One region of the Mesorhizobium sp. WSM3873 genome, then DNA from elsewhere that is predicted to be linked to it. Evidence: predicted binding sites of a transcription regulator. Region 1 holds the regulator's gene; each other region holds the start of a gene.
What was found. Region 1 encodes LexA, which represses DNA repair genes until DNA is damaged. Its sites were predicted from a motif close to TGTTCNNNNTGTGTTCNG; they were not measured.
Positions count from the first base shown of each region.

Region 2: A9K71_RS04290 (UvrD-helicase domain-containing protein) is a predicted target of LexA. The motif match lies at 1,772-1,789, and genes of this name have one in related genera.
Region 3: parE (DNA topoisomerase IV subunit B) is a predicted target of LexA. The motif match lies at 1,440-1,457, and genes of this name have one in related genera.

Region 1 is NZ_LYTM01000008.1:115,135-118,412, forward strand. Features, by position in the region: gene A9K71_RS07570 (ComEC/Rec2 family competence protein) at 1-1,255, shown strand, start outside; gene lexA (transcriptional repressor LexA) at 1,249-1,983, opposite strand; gene glp (gephyrin-like molybdotransferase Glp) at 2,100-3,278, opposite strand, start outside.
Region 2 is NZ_LYTM01000004.1:146,825-150,102, reverse strand. Features, by position in the region: gene A9K71_RS04295 (glucose/quinate/shikimate family membrane-bound PQQ-dependent dehydrogenase) at 1-1,648, opposite strand, end outside; gene A9K71_RS04290 (UvrD-helicase domain-containing protein) at 1,830-3,278, shown strand, end outside.
Region 3 is NZ_LYTM01000034.1:253,178-256,455, forward strand. Features, by position in the region: gene parE (DNA topoisomerase IV subunit B) at 1-1,374, opposite strand, end outside; gene cpaB (Flp pilus assembly protein CpaB) at 1,629-2,567, shown strand; gene A9K71_RS20890 (type II and III secretion system protein family protein) at 2,650-3,278, shown strand, end outside.

The sequences.
Region 1 (3,278 bases):
GCGAAGCTTCATCATGCTGGCCGTCATGCTGGTCGCCGTGCTTTTCGACCGGGCGGCGCTGACGATGCGCAATTTGGCGATCTCGGCCATCGCCGTCATTCTGGTGTCGCCGCATGAAGTGGTTGGCCCGAGCTTTCAGATGTCGTTCGCGGCAACCGCCGCTCTTGTCGGCGCCTATGCCGGCTGGTCCGACTACCGCGCCGGCAAGGTGAGAGCGCCGCCGGCAAAGCGTTCGTTCCTGCGGTTCATGTCGCATAAACTGGCAGTCGGAGCAGGTGGCGCCGCAATGACGTCGATCATTGCCGGAAGTGCCACAGCGCTGTTTGCCATCTGGCATTTCCAGCGCGTCTCGCCGCTCAGCCTGCTGGCCAATCTCGCGATCATGCCGATCGTCACGGTCGTGATGTTTCTCGCCGTCGCCAGCGCGGTCATGATGCCGTTCGGCTTCGACGGGCCCTTCCTCTATTTGATGGGCAAGGGCCTGACGGCGATGATCGCGATCTCGGCGTGGCTTTCGGAGTGGTCGCCGGTCGATGCCGTGGGCCTGATCTCGATCCATTCGGTGCTGCTGGCGACGATCGCGCTCGTCATCGCCACGATGGCGACTACCTGGCTGAGGCTGGCCGCAATTCCTTTGGCAGTCGCGGCCGTCATGATCATCCCGCAGGTGCGCACGCCGGACCTGCTGATCTCGGAGGACGCGCATCTGGTGGCGATGCCGATCGGCGGCGGCGAACTCGCCGTCAATCGTGCCCGCTCCAACGAGTTCACCACCGATAACTGGAAACGCGCGCTCAAGGCCGAAACGATCGTGCCGCCGGAGACATTCGCCAAGGGCACGCTGGACATAGCCGATCCCGTCGACTTGCCGCCTGGATCGCCTTTTTACTGCACGGGCGATCTCTGCATTGGCCGGCATCCATCGGGCGCGATCGTCGCGCTCGCCGAGAACCGCGAAGCTTCCCGACCTGCCTGCGACTTTGCAGACCTCATCGTCATCAACGACGCCACGGCCTACAATCCCTGCCGCGATCCACGTATCCTCGTCGTCACCAAGCGGCAGCTCGCGCGCGACGGCAGTGCCGCCGTCTTCTTCGATCCGCAATCGGCGACGGCGCGAGCATCCATTCAATACGCCGTCGAAAAACCGTACCGCCCTTGGCACGAACAGCGGCGCTACTCGCGTGAGGCGAGGGGGTTAGCGCCTTACAAGAAGCCCGAGAAGCCGGAAGCCAAGCCGCAGCCCCCTCAGTAGCGGCGGATGAGCCCCACGAGCTTGCCTTGAACCTTGACGCGATCAGGACCAAAGATGCGGGTCTCATAGGCCGGATTGGCAGCCTCGAGCGCGATGGAGGCGCCCTTGCGGCGGAAGCGCTTCAGCGTCGCCTCCTCGTCGTCGACCAGCGCCACGACGATCTCCCCGGGGCTCGCAGTGCTGGCGTTGCGGATGATGACCGTATCACCATCGAAGATGCCGGCCTCGATCATCGAGTCGCCTTTGACCTCGAGCGCGTAGTGCTCGCCGCCCGCGATCATGTCCGGCGGCACTGTGATCGAATGCGTCTGGTGCTGGATGGCGTCGATCGGCACGCCGGCGGCAATGCGACCCATCACCGGGATGGAGACGGCTGAAACGGCGTCGTCGTCATTGCTGGGCGTCGGCGTGCGGGCGGGCGCCGCGGGTTTGATCTGGCGGCCGAGATTGCCTTGGCCGCCCTGGATGACGCTCGGCGAGAATTTCTTCGCCGCATTGAGGCCGGGCGCGATCGAGTCAGGTAGGCGCAGCACTTCAAGGGCACGCGCCCGGTTCGGAAGCCGGCGAATGAAACCGCGCTCCTCCAGCGCCGTAATCAGGCGGTGGATGCCCGATTTCGAGGCAAGGTCGAGCGCTTCCTTCATCTCGTCGAAAGACGGCGGAATGCCGCTTTCCTTGAGCCGTTCATGGATGAACATCAGCAGTTCATGTTGTTTGCGCGTCAGCATGGCGGCCCCCATGGGTTCTGAAACCAGAATCAGAAAAACAAACCCAGAACAAACACTATCTGTTCCAGTTGTGTTCCGCAACCGTTTAAAGTTTAGTGAATGTGTTGACGTTTTGTTCAGCGTAACATCAGAACGCTGCATTCCTCGCCGGCTTGAGCCGCCGGTGCGAAGGGTTGGCGCACGATCAGGCCATTGGCATCGGCGAGCATCCTCAACATCGAGGAATCCTGGATGCCGAACGGTGTTGCGATCAACGCCCCCGCATCTTCGCGGACCACGGCGCGCACATAGTCCTGCCTGAGATCGTTGGCGTGCATTGCGACGCCTAACCGGGCCGTGCGGATTTCCTGCCGGCAGGACCGGCCGCCCAGCCGCGCCAGAAGCGGCTTCAGGAACAGCTGCGAGCAGACCAGGCTTGCGACCGGATTGCCGGGCAGGCCGATGCAGCGAATGTCGCCGAGCCGGCCAAACATCAGCGGCTTGCCGGGACGCATGGCGATCTTCCAGAAGTCGAGCTGCATGCCTTCGCCGGTCAGCACGTCATGGATCAAGTCGTGGTCGCCGACGGAGGCGCCGCCAAGCGTGACGATGACGTCGGCGCCGGCCTTGACCGCCTTCTTGACCAGGGCCGCGATCGCGTCCTTGCGGTCGGCGGCGATGCCGAGGTCGAGCGCGCGCGCGCCGACCGACTGGGCTGTAGCTATGACGCCATAGGCATTCGACGAGATGATCTGGTCGGGGCCGAGCGCGCTGCCCGGCGGCAGCAATTCGTCGCCGGTGGCGATGATGGCGAGCAGCGGCTGCCGCACCACGTTGAGACTCGGATGGTTGGCCGATGCCGCCAGCGAAAGCGCCGCCGGATCGAGCTGGCGGCCTTTTTCGAGGAGCAGGTCGCCCTCGCAGAAGTCGAGGCCGCGGCGACGGACGTTTCGTCCCTCCACGGTCGGCTCGGTCACTTCGATGCCGCCGCCGCCGAGATCGCGGACATTCTCCTGGATAACGATGGTATCGGCGCCTTCGGGGAGCGGCGCGCCGGTGAAGATGCGCACGGCCTCGCCCTTGCCGACAGAGCCGGTGAAGCCACGCCCGGCGGGGGCCATGCCGATCACGGAGAGCCGGGCCGGCGCCGAGGCTACGTCGGCGGCCCTTACGGCGTAGCCGTCCATCGCCGACGCATTGAAGGGCGGCTGGGTGCGCAGAGCCACCACGGGGTCGGCCAGCACCCGGCCGGACGCGTCGGCCAGCGGCACGCTTTCGCCTGGCAGCGCGGTCGCGCCGTCCAACAGGCGTTGGAG
Region 2 (3,278 bases), on a different contig from region 1:
TCTTCAGTTCGATCCGGCACGCCAGCTGATCGAACATGGTGATGCCCCACATGTCGGCGCCGGTCAGCGGCTTCGGGTTGAACGACAGGTCGGACGACGGCTGCGTCGGCGAGGTATGGTCGCCTTCGATCGCTCCGCCCGGTGCCGGCACTTCCTTCACCGGAATGATCGGTTCGCCAGTGCGCCGATCGAGCACATAGAGATCGCCCTGCTTGGTCGGCCCTACCAGTGCCGGCACCACGCCGCTCCCCGTCGTGATGTCGACCAGCGTCGGCTGCGCCGGCACGTCCATGTCCCACAGGTCGTGATGCACGGTCTGGCGCACCCAGCGCAACTGTCCGGTGTTGAGGTCGAGCGCGGTGATCGAGGAGGAGAATTTTTCGACATTGGCGCTGCGGCCCATGCCGAGCTGGTCGGGCGTCTGGTTGCCGAGCGGCAGGTAGAGCAGGCCAAGCTTCTCGTCGGCGCTCGCCGTTGACCACATGTTGGGCGAATTATTGGTGTATTTCTGCCCCGCCGGCAGCGGCGTCGTCTGATCCGGTTTGCCGGAATCCCAATTCCACAACAGCGCGCCGGTGCCCGCGTCATAGGCGCGGATGACGCCCGACGGCTCCTCGGTCGAATAATTGTCGTTGACCGCGCCCCCAACGATGATCTTGCCGGCGAGGATGAGCGGTGCCGAGGTCGAATAGTAGTAGCCCGACTTCGGAAAGGGCATGTTGGCCATCAGGTTCAGCGTGCCGCCTTCGGCGAAGGACGGACAAACTTGCCCGTTCGCGGCGTCGAGGGCGATAAGCCGGGCGTCCGAAGTCGGCAGGTAGATGCGTGCCGCGCAGGGCTGGCCCGCCGCGATCTTCGCATCGGCGTAATAGGAAACTCCGCGGCAGGTCTGGTGCTGGCGGTTGGGATCGAGCTTGATCTTCGGGTCGTAGCGCCATTTCTCCTTGCCGGTCGCGGCATCGATGGCGATGGCGAAATTGTGGGGCGTGCAGATGTAGAGCGCATCACCGACCTTGAGTGGCGTTACCTGATAGGTCGTCTCGCCGATGTCGTCCGGACCCTTCATGTCGCCGGTGCGGTAGGTCCAGGCCGGCTGCAGCTTGGCGACATTGTCCGGCGTGATCTGAGCGAGCGGCGAGTAACGCTGGCCGAACGGCGTGCGGCCGTAGAAATGCCATTCGCCCGCCGGTATGTCGCCGCCGAGATTGGCCGTCGGCGTCACCTTATCGGTGTTGAGCGTGCCGCCGATGTCCTTCGGATCGGCGGTCATCGAATAGCCGGCCACTGCAAGCGATGCGAGCACCGCCAGGATGAGCGGAGCGCGTCCGTCCGGACCGGTGAATCCCCGCCTGGCCCATGGCGTCAGCAGCCAGAGCGCGATGAGAACGATGATGCCGCCGCGCGGGCCGAGCTGCCACCAATCAAAGCCGGTTTCCCACACCGCCCAGCACAGCGAGGCGAGCACGATCGCCGCATAGAGCCAGAGCCCTGTCGATCTGCGGCGGAAAACGAGCCAGGCGGTGATCAGGAAGGCCAGTCCGGCAATCAGGTAGTACCAGCTGCCACCCAACGTCACCAGCCAGATGCCGCCGCCGCCGAGGACCAGGCCGATAAGCAAAAGGACGAGGGAGGTGATGGTGACAGCCAAGACGATACTCCTTCGACTGTTGCGCGGTGCGGCGCCTCTGAGGCAACGGCTTGCCGTCCCTGCCCTGTTGGCAGCTTTCTCTCGCAAGTTGCGCCTGTCAAGCCGGCCCCGAATAGGGACAACTAGAACAAAACGGAGACACTTCTGGCCTTTCGCTGCCGAATCACTACATTCGGGGGCGATGTCCGGCTTTTCGGAAGACATGCCCTTTTTTGACGAACCGAATGCGCGGCCCGCCGCCCCATCCGGCCTTGCCGCGCGCGCCATGGCCGCACGCAACGCGCAGAACCGTGCGCCCGATTATCTGAACGGCCTCAATCCCGAACAGCGGCTCGCTGTTGAAACGACCGAAGGCCCGGTTCTGGTGCTGGCCGGCGCCGGCACCGGCAAGACGCGGGTGCTCACCACGCGAATCGCCCACATCCTTGCCACCGGCAGGGCCTTCCCCTCGCAGATTCTCGCCGTCACCTTCACCAACAAGGCCGCGCGCGAGATGAAGCAGCGCATCGGCTTGCTGATCGGCGAGCAGAATGTCGAGGGCATGCCCTGGCTCGGCACCTTCCACTCGATCGGCGTCAAGCTGCTGCGCCGGCATGCCGAGCTTGCCGGATTGAAATCCGATTTCACCATCCTCGATACCGATGACGTGGTGCGGCTGATCAAGCAGCTGATCCAGGCCGAAAATCTGGACGACAAGCGCTGGCCGGCCAAGACCTTCGCGCAGATGATCGACAACTGGAAGAACAAGGGCCTTGGCACCGACGAGATTCCGGAAGGCGACGCGCGCAGCTTCGGCAACGGCAAGGGGCGCCAGCTCTACAAGGCCTATCAGGAACGGCTGCAGACGCTGAATTCCTGCGACTTCGGCGATCTCCTCTATCACCCGATCCGCATCTTCCGCGCCTATCCGGACGTGCTGAAGGACTATCACCGCAAGTTCAAATACATCCTGGTCGACGAGTACCAGGACACCAATACCGCGCAATACATGTGGCTGCGCTTGTTGGCGCAGAGGCCGCAATCCTCCCCCCTTGAGGGGGAGGTGTCCGCGAAGCGGACGGAGGGGGTCGCCGCGGAAGGCGCCGCCCAGTCATCAGGCGCCGGAGCGTCGAGCACTGCCGCGAGGACCCCTCCCGACCGGGCTTCACCCGGCCACCCTCCCCTCAAGGGGGAGGGAAACCGGCGTCGATCCACTGTCAACATTTGCTGCGTCGGCGACGACGACCAGTCGATCTATGGCTGGCGCGGCGCCGAAGTCGACAACATCCTGCGCTTCGACAAGGATTTTCCCGGCGCCACCATCATAAGGCTCGAGCGCAACTACCGCTCGACCGCGCATATCCTCGGCGCCGCGTCGCATCTCATCGCCTTCAACGAAGGCCGCTTCGGCAAGACGCTGTTCACCGACCGCAACGATCCCGAGGACGACAAGGTGCATGTCCATGCCGCCTGGGATTCGGAGGAAGAGGCGCGCGCCATCGGCGAGGCGATCGAGGCCTACCAGCGGCAAAAGCACAACCTCAACGATATGGCGATCCTGGTGCGCGCGTCCTTCCAGATGCGCGCCTTCGAAGACCGCTTCATCACGCTCGGCTTGAGCTACCGCGTCATCGGCGGCCCGCGTTTCTAC
Region 3 (3,278 bases), on a different contig from region 1:
CTGCGTGCAGTCGGCGAGCTTGCCCGGCAGGCGCAGCTTGCGTACCGCGCTCTTGCGCGACACTTCCTTTTCCTGGCGCCGGCGCACACGCTCGTCGGCGCGCGCGATCACCCATTCGAGAAGCTTCGAGGCTTCCTGCGGGTTGTCGGCCAGCCAGTGGTCGAACGGGTCGCGGATGGCGGTTTCGACGATGCGCATCGCCTCGATGGTGGCCAGCCGGTCCTTGGTCTGGCCGACGAATTCCGGCTCTCGGATGAATACCGACAGCATGCCGGCGGCCGAGATCATGACGTCCTCGGTCGTGATGATCGAGGCGCGCTTGTTGCCGATGAGATCGGCATATGCGCGAAGCCCGCGCGTCAGCACGTTGCGGAAGCCCGCCTCATGCGTGCCGCCCTCGGGAGTGGGAATCGTATTGCAGTAGGAGTTGAGGAAGCCGTCGCCGCCGAACCAGGTCACCGCCCACTCCAGCGAGCCGTGGCCGCCCTGCTTGTCGCTTTTGCCCGCGAAGACTTCGCGCGTGACCTGGAATTCGTCGCCGAGGGTGGCCTTGAGGTAGTCTTTCAGGCCGCCCGGGAAATGGAACTCGGCTTTGGCCGGAGTTTGATCCTTTTCCTTGATCAGCGAGGGATCGCAGGTCCAGCGGATCTCGACGCCGCCGAACAGATAGGCCTTCGAGCGCGTCATGCGGTAGAGCCGGGCCGGCTCGAAGGCGGCGCCTTTGCCGAAGATCTGCTCGTCGGGATGGAAGCGGGTCCTGGTGCCGCGGCGGTTGTGCACCTCGCCGAGGTGCTCCAGCCCGCTCACCGGAACGCCGCGCGAGAAGCGTTGGCGATAGAGCTGGCGCCCGCGCGCGACCTCGACCTCGAGGTGATCGGACAGCGCGTTGACTACGGATACGCCGACGCCGTGCAGACCGCCGGAGGTCTCGTAGACCTTGGAGTCGAACTTGCCGCCCGAATGCAGCGTCGTCATGATGACTTCGAGCGCCGGTTTCTTGAACTTCGGATGCGGATCGATCGGAATGCCGCGGCCATTGTCGGTGACGGTCAGGAAGCCGTCGGCGGAAAGCTCGACGTCGATGAAGGTCGCGTGGCCGGCCACCGCCTCGTCCATCGAATTGTCGATGACCTCGGCGAAGAGGTGATGCATCGCCTTGTCGTCGGTGCCGCCGATATACATGCCTGGGCGACGGCGCACCGGCTCCAGCCCCTCAAGCACCTCGATGTCGGCGGCGCTGTAGCTCTCGCTGCCGTCGCGGGCGGCGGCCGAGCGCTTCGCGGCCTGCACCAGCGGATCGGCCGGCCGCGAGGGCGCGCGTACTTGCTGGGGCTGCTTTTCCGGGTTGCCGAAAAGATCGCTGGTGTCGTCCATGCTAGCCATTAAGTCCGGTACTGCGAATCACTCCTCGATACTGCCACGCTTTTGGCGGGCGAACGAGTTCCTGTTCCGTTCAGGGATCAAACTGTCTCTTATTCCAAAACCATTCGATAACCAAGCCGCCGGAAATAGGGCGGGCTCCACCCCTTTGGATTCCTGATTCTTTAACATTAACGCCTAGCGTGAGCCTCAACGACAAAAGACCACGGGGCGTCAGGGGTTTCGTTGTGAAGGGCAGGGCCATAACCATGATCGGCATCGCGGCCGTTTTCGGCGCGATCTCGATCTTTGCCGCGGACTTCTGGGTCAAAAGCCAGGCGAGGGCCCAGTCCGAGCAGAAGACGGCATCGATCGTGGTGCCGCACGAGCCCAAAGTCGAGTTCAAGACCATCGTCGTGGCGAATGCGCCGCTGCGCTACGGCATGCAGCTCGACCGGTCGCAACTCACCGAAATTCCGTGGCCGCAGGATTCTCTGCCGCAAGGCGCCTTCCCGACAATCGACAAGCTGCTGGCCGAAGGCAGCCGAGTCGTGCTGTCGCCAATCGAGGTCAACGAGCCGGTGCTGCTCGCCAAGCTGTCGGGACCGAACGGCCGCGCCACACTTTCCAACATGCTGTCTCCGGGCATGCGGGCCGTCACCATCCGCACCGACGAGATCGCCGGCGTCGGCGGCTTCATCACGCCGGGCGACCGGGTCGACGTCGTGCTGACGCGCGATGCCGGCGAAATCCAGGAAGTGTCCAAGAACGCGCAAGGGGCAGCCGGCTCGACGGTCACGTCCGAAATCGTCGTGTCCGACGCCAAGGTGCTTTCGGTCGGGCAGGGCGCGGACGAGCGCAAGACCGAGCCGCAGGTCGCCAATTCCGTGACCCTCGAGGTCACGAACGAAGGGGCGCAGAAGGTAGCGCTCGCCCGCACCGTCGGCTCCTTGTCGCTGTCTTTGCGGTCCGCCGCCGATGCCAGCGCCAGCGGCAACGGGCTTACCACCATCTCGTCCTTCGGCGGTTCGGTTGCCGCGAGCGCCGAGGCGGGCGCCGCCTCGCTGGTCAATGCGGTGGCGAAGGAGCCGGAAGAGCCGAAGTTCAAGACGGTGATCGTGTCGCGCGGCACGAAGGTGGAGGAATACAAGGTTCCCTCCAAGCCCGCCGACGGAGACGTCGTTCCTTCCAACGAACAAGAACAATAGCCGGTGGGGACCGGCCGGGAACGGGACAATGCCTGTGTTGAACAAAGAACGGACGACGAGAGGGCTGCGCCTTCTGCGTGCAATGGCGGCGGGCGCCTTTCTGGCAGCCGCCGGAATGCTAGCCTTTGGGGCGCCGGCCCAGGCAAACAACGACGTCGTATACGTCTCGGCGACCAAGAACGCCTCGATCAAAGTCGCCAAGGGCAAGCCCAAGACGATCATGACGAACGCGGCCTTCTATCAGATCGTCATCGGCGATCCGGAGATCGCCAACGTCAACCCGCTGACCGACAAGTCCTTCTATGTGCTGGGCAACAATCTCGGCACCACCGGCATCGCGCTGTTCGACCAGAACAAGCAGCTCGTCGGCACCATCGACATCGAGGTGACGCTGGATACAGATCAGCTCGCCAACACCATCCGCGCCAGCGTGCCGGATGCCAAGATCAAGGTCGGTTCGGCCAACGGGCGCGTGGTGCTTTCGGGCGAGGCGGAAGACGCGGTCGCGGCCGACAAGGCGAGCAAGATCGCGTCGCGCTTCTCCGGCAATGAGGAAGTGATCAACTCGGTCAACATCTCGTCCTCGCAGCAGGTTCAGCTCAATGTCCGTTTCGTCGAGATCAACCGGCAGGCGGGACAGGATCTCGGCGCGAAATACGGGGCCAACTTTGCCTTCGGCGTCGGCGGTCGCGACGTCATCATCGACCCGGG